DNA from 4 places in the Streptomyces sp. NPDC033216 genome. Region 3 is predicted to be linked to each of the others. Evidence: riboswitches for the same ligand, from Rfam matches in the RefSeq annotation. Region 3 holds a riboswitch; each other region holds the start of a gene.
The links. A riboswitch is a leader RNA that binds a small molecule or an ion and turns the genes downstream of it on or off. The one in region 3 is predicted to bind cyclic di-AMP.
Positions count from the first base shown of each region.

Region 1: linked by a shared signal. The riboswitch ahead of ACZ5Y0_RS16030 (M23 family metallopeptidase) and the one ahead of ACZ5Y0_RS07230 (M23 family metallopeptidase) in region 3 are both predicted to bind cyclic di-AMP.
Region 2: linked by a shared signal. The riboswitch ahead of ACZ5Y0_RS28965 (transglycosylase SLT domain-containing protein) and the one ahead of ACZ5Y0_RS07230 (M23 family metallopeptidase) in region 3 are both predicted to bind cyclic di-AMP.
Region 4: linked by a shared signal. The riboswitch ahead of ACZ5Y0_RS13505 (transglycosylase family protein) and the one ahead of ACZ5Y0_RS07230 (M23 family metallopeptidase) in region 3 are both predicted to bind cyclic di-AMP.

Region 1 is NZ_JBVIQK010000007.1:119,998-122,190, reverse strand. It holds gene ACZ5Y0_RS16035 (GntR family transcriptional regulator) at 1-97, opposite strand, end outside; gene ACZ5Y0_RS16030 (M23 family metallopeptidase) at 285-1,040, opposite strand; cyclic di-AMP (ydaO/yuaA leader) riboswitch at 1,054-1,222, opposite strand; gene ACZ5Y0_RS16025 (M16 family metallopeptidase) at 1,490-2,193, opposite strand, start outside.
Region 2 is NZ_JBVIQK010000020.1:109,105-111,297, reverse strand. It holds gene ACZ5Y0_RS28970 (CocE/NonD family hydrolase) at 1-915, shown strand, start outside; cyclic di-AMP (ydaO/yuaA leader) riboswitch at 1,001-1,181, shown strand; gene ACZ5Y0_RS28965 (transglycosylase SLT domain-containing protein) at 1,187-1,669, shown strand; gene ACZ5Y0_RS28960 (HAD family hydrolase) at 1,780-2,193, opposite strand, start outside.
Region 3 is NZ_JBVIQK010000003.1:121,376-123,568, forward strand. It holds gene ACZ5Y0_RS07225 (tyrosine-protein phosphatase) at 1-476, opposite strand, end outside; cyclic di-AMP (ydaO/yuaA leader) riboswitch at 1,079-1,236, shown strand; gene ACZ5Y0_RS07230 (M23 family metallopeptidase) at 1,241-2,193, shown strand, end outside.
Region 4 is NZ_JBVIQK010000005.1:405,472-407,664, forward strand. It holds gene ACZ5Y0_RS13500 (transglycosylase family protein) at 1-699, shown strand, start outside; cyclic di-AMP (ydaO/yuaA leader) riboswitch at 903-1,085, shown strand; gene ACZ5Y0_RS13505 (transglycosylase family protein) at 1,089-1,796, shown strand; gene eno (phosphopyruvate hydratase) at 2,127-2,193, shown strand, end outside.

The DNA of each region.
Region 1 (2,193 bases), on a different contig from region 3:
CGAGGAGTTCTTCGGTGAGGCGGCTGCCGCGCTCGTAGACACCCGCGACGATGTCGTCCCGGATGGCCGTGCACACCGAGTGCGCCGGAATACGCATGACCGACCTCCGCCTTAATCACCGTGAAACGTCGACGATTGACGTGTGCTCCGTGACTCTATTGCAATCAGCGGGAATTTCCGATGGGGGGCCGGAATCCAGGGATATTTTTTGACAGCACGTTCCGTGAAACGACGAAAGCCCCGGCCACGAGGGCCGGGGCGATCACGTTCTGCGCCGAACGTCGTCAGATGCGCACGCCGTGCTGGCGGAGGTAGGCGACCGGATCGATGTCCGAGCCGTACTCGGCGCTGGTGCGGGCCTCGAAGTGCAGATGCGGGCCGGTGACGTTGCCGGTGGCGCCGGACAGGGCGATCTGCTGGCCCGGGGCGACCTTCTGGCCCACCGAGACTCCGATGGACGAGAGGTGGCCGTACTGGGTGTACGTGCCGTCGTTCATCCGGATCACGACCTGGTTGCCGTAGGCGCCGCCCCAGCCGGCCTCGACGACGGTGCCGAGGCCCACCGCGTGCACGGGGGTGCCGGTGGAGGCGTGGAAGTCGATGCCGGTGTGGCTGCCGGAGGACCACAGGGAGCCGCCGGACCGGTAGCCGGTGGAGACGTAGGAGCCGCTGATCGGCGAGACGAAGGTGTTCAGGCGCTGGCGCTCGGCCGCGCGGGCGGCACGGACCCTGGCCTCGCGCTCCGCCTCGACCTTCGCCGCGGCCCGGGCGGCGGCCTCCCTGCGCTCGGCCTCCACCACGGCGGCCTGCTTCTGGGCGGCGGCCTGGTCGTCGATGCGCTCGGCGACGGTGTCGCCCACGGCGACGACCGGGATGAGGCCGGTCTGCTCGACGGGGGTCTCAGCGGCCAGGGCGGGGCTGGAGGCGACGGTGCCGATGACGCCGGTGGTGGTGAGCGCCGCGATGCCCGCCACGCGGGCGGTGGTGCGCTTCATCCGGCTGGGACGACGGTGCTTCCCGGTGGCGCAAGTGGACGCCATGAAGTTGAGCGGTCCTTTCCTTCCCTCTCGCCTACCGGGTTAGCTGACGGGTTCGGAGCAGGAAGGTCTCCTACGGACCCCCTCGCGCACACGCGCGGGCGTCCGATTCACCCCAGGGACTGCCTCATTGGGTCCCCGGCTCCCCTGGCTCGCGCCATGCGGGGACTCGGCGATGACTGTCCGGTGCCGCGGGCGCGGCGCACTGCCTGACGAACAGCCCGATTGAAAGTAGACGCGGGGGTCGTCAATACCCAAACGGAACGCGGCTTTTGTAGCGCATGCCACAGGGCAGACAGGCAGCCTCTCTCTCAAATCGGACATCAGGGAGCCCTGGTGACACATCCGTCAACCAGGGCTCCCTGCGCGCGCGTGGCGTCGCGGTTGCCGCTCCGCGTCGCCACATCGCGTTCCTACTCGGCGATCCCGCTTCGCGTTCCCCCTTCGCCTTGCTACTCGGCGGGGACGACCTTCACCTCACCGATGCCGAGGGCCTCGACCGGCGCCTTGATCGCGGCCGCGTCGCCGACCAGGACCGTCACCAGGCGGTCCACCGGGAAGGCGCTCACGACCGCCGCGGTGGCCTCGACGGTGCCGGTCGCGGCGAGCTGCTGGTACAGCGTCGCCTGGTAGTCGTCCGGCAGATGCTGCTCGACCTGGTCGGCGAGCGTGCCCGCGACGGCGGCGGCCGTCTCGTACTTCAGGGGTGCCACACCGACGAGGTTCTGCACGGCGACGTCACGTTCGGCGTCGGTCAGGCCGCCCTCGGCGAGGGTGCGCAGCACCTTCCACAGGTCCTCCAGGGCGGGACCGGTGTTGGGGGTGTCGACGGAGCCGCTGATGGCGAGCATCGCGGCGCCCGAACCGTCCGGCGCGGACCTGAGGACCTGGCCGAAGGCGCGCACGCCGTAGGTGTAGCCCTTCTCCTCGCGCAGGACGCGGTCCAGCCGGGAGGTGAGAGTGCCGCCGAGGCAGTACGTGCCGAGCACCTGCGCGGGCCACACGCGCGCGTGCCGGTCGGCGCCGATGCGGCCGATCAGCAGTTGCGTCTGGACGGCGCCGGGGCGGTCCACGATGACGACCCGTCCGGTGTCGTCGGCGGTCACCGGCGGCACCGGACTCGGCTGGGCCGTGGAGCCCGTCCAGGCGCCGAGGG
Region 2 (2,193 bases), on a different contig from region 3:
TGCGAGGCGCCGCACGCCCAGGTGGTCGCGAGGATCTGCGACGTGGCACCGGACGGCTCCGCCACCCTCGTGGCACGCGGCGTCCTGGAACTCCGGGGCACACACACCGCGGGCGGGGAGGTCACCCTCGCCCTGACCCCCACCGGCCACGCCTTCCCAGCCGGCCACCGCGTCCGTCTGGCCCTCTCCTCCGCCTACTGGCCGTGGGTCTGGCCCGGACCGGAGTCGGCGGCGGGATTCACCGTGGATCCGGCGGGCAGCGCGCTGGAGCTGCCGGTGCGGGTCCGGGAGGCGGATGCCGGCCCCTCCTTCGAGGAGCCCGAGCAGGCGCCGCCGCTCGGAGTGAGCTTCCCCGTCACGCTCGACGAGCCGCGTCCCGAGCGGCGCGTGGTGCGGGACGCGGCCGGGGGCGCGTGGCAGCTGGAGGTCGCCCCGCCGGACGCCGGCACCCGCGTGTACCCCGACGGCCTGGAGTACACGGAGGAGGGGCTGACGACGTACACGATCGCCGAGCGCGAGCCCCTGTCGGCCCAGGTCCGCTGTGACCGGACGATCCGGCTGCGCCGCCCGGAGCGGGGCTGGGACACGAGCGTGCGCACCCGCTCCGAGGTCACCTGCGACGAGAGCGACTTCGTCGCCACCGACGAGGTGGTGTGCACGGAGGGCGGCGAGGTGGTGTTCCACCGACCTGGCACAGGCACATCCCACGCACGCCCCTTTAAAAGAGACTTGGGGTCCAATGCCCGTTTTACCCTTCTTGTGGACGCTGGTGAGTTGGCTCACGTCGCCCCCACGCGGGCAACCTGGACCGGAAGTTGTGATTCCGCTTTGCCCATCGGCAAGTTGACGTCCGGCGCACGAAAAGGATCAAGAAGGATCAAACCTCTGATCAAGGTCAATAGGGGCCATCTGTGAATCCGGCACTTGTTCCGGACATGCGCTCTCGCATACGTTCCCGGCCTGTCGGGCAGACGCCTAATCCTGCCGCCGCCCGGCACCCCATCGACCGACACTCACGCACGGCAGGAGCGGGGGACCCAGGTAAGTCGCCGAGCCGTACGTCACGCACGTACCGGACCGGCTCGGGGTGAAGTCGCGTCGCCGTACCCCTACGGCGGCCGGCCGGGCACTTTCCAGCCCGAACCCGACAGCTCACCTCGCAGGCGCCGGAGAGGAACGTTTCGTCATGCCTGCTGCCGTCCAGCACCGCCGCACCCGCCTTGCCCGCACCCTCGCCGTCGCCGCCACCGGCGCCGCCGTGCTGACCCTTCCGCTCATCGGCTCGACGAGCGCCTCCGCGGCCACCACGGCCTCGGCCACCACGGCCGCCACCACCTCGGCCGGGTACGCCAACAACCTGGACGGCTGGATCCGCGAATCCCTCGCGATCATGGCCGAGAAGGGCATTCCGGGCACGTACAACGGCATCTACCGAAATGTCATGCGTGAGTCCTCGGGCAACCCGAACGCCATCAATCTCTGGGACTCCAACGCGGCCGCGGGCATCCCGTCCAAGGGCCTGCTCCAGGTCATCGACCCCACCTTCGCCGCGTACCACGTGGCCGGCACCGCCTACGACCCGTACGACCCGGTCGCCAACATCACCGCCGCCTGCAACTACGCGGCGCACCGGTACGGCTCGATCGACAACGTCTTCGGCGCCTACTGACAGACAGCCGCCCCGCCCCTGGAGGGCCAAGGAACCAGAGGACCTCAGGGGCACCAGGGGAACTCAACAAAACCCAGTGAACGAGGAAAACTCAGCAAAACCCGGGGGAACTAGGGGAACAGTCTCTCGAGGACGACGGCCACGCCGTCGTCCTCGTTCGACGTCGTGACCTCGTCGGCCACCGCCTTGAGTTCGGGATGGGCGTTGGCCATCGCGACACCGCGCGCCGCCCAGTCGAACATCGGGATGTCGTTGGGCATGTCGCCGAAGGCGATCGTGTCCTCGGGCCGCAGCCCGAGGTGCTCGGCGGCCAGGGCCAGTCCGGTCGCCTTCGTGACTCCGCAGGGCTGGAGCTCCACCGTGCCCGGCCCGGACATCGTGACGCCGGCCAGCGAGCCGACCACCGAACGGGCCGTCGCCGCCAACTCGTCGTCGGACAGGGTGGGATGACGCAGCAGCACCTTGCTGATCGGCTCGCACCACAGGTCCTCGCGCGCTCCGACGCGCAGGGCCGGCAGCGTGGG
Region 3 (2,193 bases):
GCCGCGCAGTGCATCAGCGCCGGGACGCTGTCCTCCGCGAGCGAGTGCAGTACGAGCGAGTGCTCGCCCGTGCGCTCCTTCACGATCGAGCGGTAGGAGGCGATCATCCGGCCGGCCGCCCTGCCGTCGCCGAGGATCTCGCGCAGCAGGTCGATGTCGCCGTCGCGGACCATCTTCCAGAACTCGGAACCGTCCGCCGGGTCGGAGAGCGGCAGGTTCACGTTGCGCACCCCCGGCAGCTCGATGTCCGGGCCCTCCAGCTTCTGGTCCGCCGCGTTGCGGAAGTCGAAGACCGTGTGCAGTCCGAGCGAGGAGAGGAACGCGGCGTCCTCGTCGGTGGCGTGCGCGAGATGCCCGCTGCGGAAGAGCACGCCGTGGCGTACCCGCCGGCCGTCGACGGTCGGCAGACCGCCCACGTCACGGAAGTTCCGCACTCCGGCCAGCTGGGGCTCGGTCGACGGGATCTGCTGCGTCACGGGGGCTCCTCCCGGTCCTCGGTCCCGGCAGGCGCGGCTCGGCATGGCCACCGGAACATTTCCTCGACCATACGACATGGATGCCCGGGGCAAACGGTCCTCCACAAGGGCCTTCGGCGGTCGCGGGACGGCCGGCGGGGACGCCGGGTTCGGGGCGGGCAGGCTCGATCCGACAGCGACGTACGAATGCCGTGAAACGGGCGAAGTCCGCCGTGGTGCGATGGTGTCGCGCCATGGATCGCGCACCGGGCCGCCTGGTGACCTTGATGCGATGGTTATCCGTCTGCGTCACATGTGGGAGTTCTGTCCGAATTGGATCCTTCATTCCAACTCGCTGTGGAATAGGAGACTCTGGGGGACCGTCACGTGATCAGCGTCATATTCGTGACCCTGAGTCGTTCGTCATGCTCACGTAATACGGCTGTTTCTCAAGGAAATTAATGGGAAAGCCGGCATCTCAATCCACGGAGGGTGACGGGCAGTCCCCTCAGGGGATCAAGCCAATGGCACGGGGAGTACAACCTTCGCTTGTCCCTGTGCGTCTCGGTCGCTTACGTTCCACACCAATCCGGACGGACGCCCAATCCTGCCGCCGCCCGGAGCCCGCACACTCACCCGTGAACGGCAGGAGCGGGGGACCCACAGGCAGTACCGCCTGTTCCGGTTCCCGGAACGGCTAGGGGTAAAGCCGCGCCTCGGCGCGGCCGGACATCTCCAGTCCGCACCCGACAGCTCACCTCGTAGGCGCCGGAGAGGAATTCGTCATGCCCGCCAAGGGTAAGCACCGCCGTCCGAAGCCCCAGCGCTTCACCCGTTCCATCGCCGCCGCCGGAACCGGCGGCGCCGCGCTCGCCCTCCCGCTCATAGGGGCCACCGGTGCGCACGCCGCGCCGTCCCAGTCGGCGGCGCAGTCGCTTTCCCCCGTTTCCGCCGCTTCCTCGCTCTCCTCCGTTTCGGAAGAGGCCGTTCAGGCCGTTCCCGTGGCGCAGAAGTCCGCGAAGTCCGCCAGGACCTACACGGTGCGGTCCGGCGACTACCTCTCGAAGATCGCGGACGAGCAGAACGTCAGCGGTGGCTGGACCCGGCTCTACGCGGACAACCGCGAGGCCGTCGGCGACGACCCGTCGCTGATCCACCCGGGCCTGAAGCTGTCGATCGGCGAGCGGGCCGCGACCGGCACGAGGGGCGCGACGGGTACGACCAAGTCGCCGTCCGCATCGTCCGGTTCGTCCTCCTCGTCGAAGCAGTCCACGGGCTCCTCCGCGAAGTCGTCCTCCTCGGACTCCGCGAAGTCGTCCGCGTCGAAGTCGTCCCCGTCGAAGGCGTCCGTCACCCAGGCCGCCGGGAGCACCACCGCCGCCACCGGCTTCTCCCTCCCGGTGGCCGGTGCGACCGTCGGCACCCCGTACAAGATGGCCGGCAGCATGTGGTCCAGCGGTTACCACACGGGTGTCGACTTCGTCGTCCCGACCGGCACCTCGCTCAAGGCCGTCGGCGCGGGCACGGTCGTCTCCGCGGGCTGGGGCGGCGCGTACGGCAACCAGGTCGTCATCAGGCTCTCCGACGGCTTCTACGCCCAGTACGCCCACCTGTCCTCGCTCTCCGTCTCGGCCGGCCAGTCCGTCTCCGCCGGTCAGCAGGTCGGCCTCTCCGGCGCGACCGGCAATGTGACCGGCCCGCACCTGCACTTCGAGATCCGTACCGGTCCCGAGTACGG
Region 4 (2,193 bases), on a different contig from region 3:
CGCAACCAGCAGATATCCGTAGCCCAGAAGGTCCTCGCCGACCAGGGTGTCGGCGCCTGGGGCACCTGCGGGCTGACCTCCGGTCTCAGCAAGGAGAACGGCGCGGGCGACCTGGACACCGGCGTGGCGGACAACTCGTCCGACTCCTCCGTGACGTCCGGCTTGTCCGACCTGTCCAAGGGTTCGTCCGGCCCCTCGAACGCCTCGGGCTCCACGGGCGAGTCCGCCACTCCGTCGGCCGAATCCTCCACGGATGCCACGGACAAGGCGTCCCCGTCCGCTTCGTCCCCTTCCTCCGGTACGCCTGACAGCTCCTCGAAGGCCGAGACGCCCACCGGTGCGAGCACCTCGAAGGCGGACGGCGGCTCGGCCGCGACCGTTCCCGAAGTGGACGACTCGGACAAGTCGGTCCAGGCTGCGGGTTCTTGGAACCTGGTCGACACCGGCTCCCTCGCCTCCGGCCGCCACCGCGGGAGCACCGCCGAGGAGACCGTGGCGGACGGCACCACCACCGCCTCCTCCGGCCGCCATGCCGTCGGCACCTATGTCGTGCGCGAGGGCGACTCCCTCGTCTCCATCGCCGACTCCCTTGACCTCGACGGCGGATGGCGCGCGCTCTACGACGAGAACAAGGGCGCCATCGGCGCCGACCCGAACAACATCACTGCCGGTCAGACGCTCGACACAGGGGTGGAATAGGGCGGAAAAACGGGAAAAGCAGCGGGAGTTCACGTCACGCTTCGCGTCGAATGTCCGCTTTGGTGAAAGTGTGGGATGAGTCTCAGAAGACGTGATCGTCTTTGAAATTCCGCCGAGCGCGTGCCTACGGTCGAGACCGCTCGGCAACCCGAGCCCCGGCCGCCGCAACGCCGAATCCTGCCAGTGGCGGCCCGGGAACAGTCGTCGCGTAAGCGCCGTAGGCAGGAGCGGGGGACCCAAGGTAAGTGCCGTACCGGGCAGTTGACCGGAGCGGCTTGGGGTGAAGCCACACCTCCCGGGGAGCAGTGCTCCCGGGGACGAGTGGCCGGGCAACTCACACGGCCCGAACCCGACAGCTCACCTCGCAGGCGTCGGTGAGGGGATCCACCATGCTGTTTTCCGCCAAGGGCAAGCACCGTCGTCCGTCCAAGGCCACCCGCGTCGCCGCGCTCGCCGGCGTCACCGGCGTCGCCATAGCCGCCCCGCTCATGGCGGCCGGCAACGCCTCCGCCGCCACCGCCTCCGAATGGGACGCGGTCGCCCAGTGCGAGTCCGGCGGCAACTGGTCCATCAACACGGGCAACGGCTACTACGGCGGCCTTCAGTTCTCCGCCTCCACCTGGGCCGCGTACGGCGGCACGCAGTACGCCGCCACCGCCGACAAGGCCTCGAAGTCCCAGCAGATCCAGATCGCCGAGAAGGTCCTCGCGGGCCAGGGCAAGGGTGCCTGGCCGGTCTGCGGCGTGGGCCTGTCCGGCGCCGCGTACAACGGCGGCTCGTCCTCCGCCGGCTCGTCCACCGGCGGCTCCTCGTCCAGCGGCTCCTCGGAGACCACCACCCGCTCCACCGAGCAGCAGAGCGCCTCCCGCTCCGCCGAGCGTCCGGCCGCCAAGTCCCAGAAGACCGTCACCACGCCGACCGGCAAGAAGGTCAAGAAGGGCGACGGCGAGTACAAGGTCGTCGAGGGCGACACGCTCAGCTCCATCGCCCAGGCGCACGGCGTCAAGGGCGGCTGGGCCGAGCTGTTCGAGCTGAACAAGGACATCGTCCAGGACGCCGACCTCATCTACCCGGGTCAGCAGCTGCACCTGAAGTGACATCCGGCCCCCGGCCGGACCGCCGCCCCCTCACGGCCGAGGCCGCCACGCCGAACGCCTCGTGAGGTGACCCCGTCCCCACGGTCTCCCCGCTCCGGTGCGTGTTCCCCCGTACGCACCGGAGCGGGGTTTTCCTTTCGGGTCGGCCACCTTCTGTGGGCCACCCCCTTTGTTCCGGACGGAAACAATGGGTACCGTCTCCCTGTCCACGGGACGGTCGGTCGGCCGACCGACGCCCCGAGGCGGTTAGGCTCTAGTCGCAAGGCTCAGCAAGGGCTCGTCATGGCCCGCTCGTGCCCCGCACAACCAGCGTCACATCCCAAGAAGGAGATGCTCGTGCCGTCCATCGACGTCGTCGTAGCCCGGGAAATCCTGGACTCCCGAGGCAACCCCACGG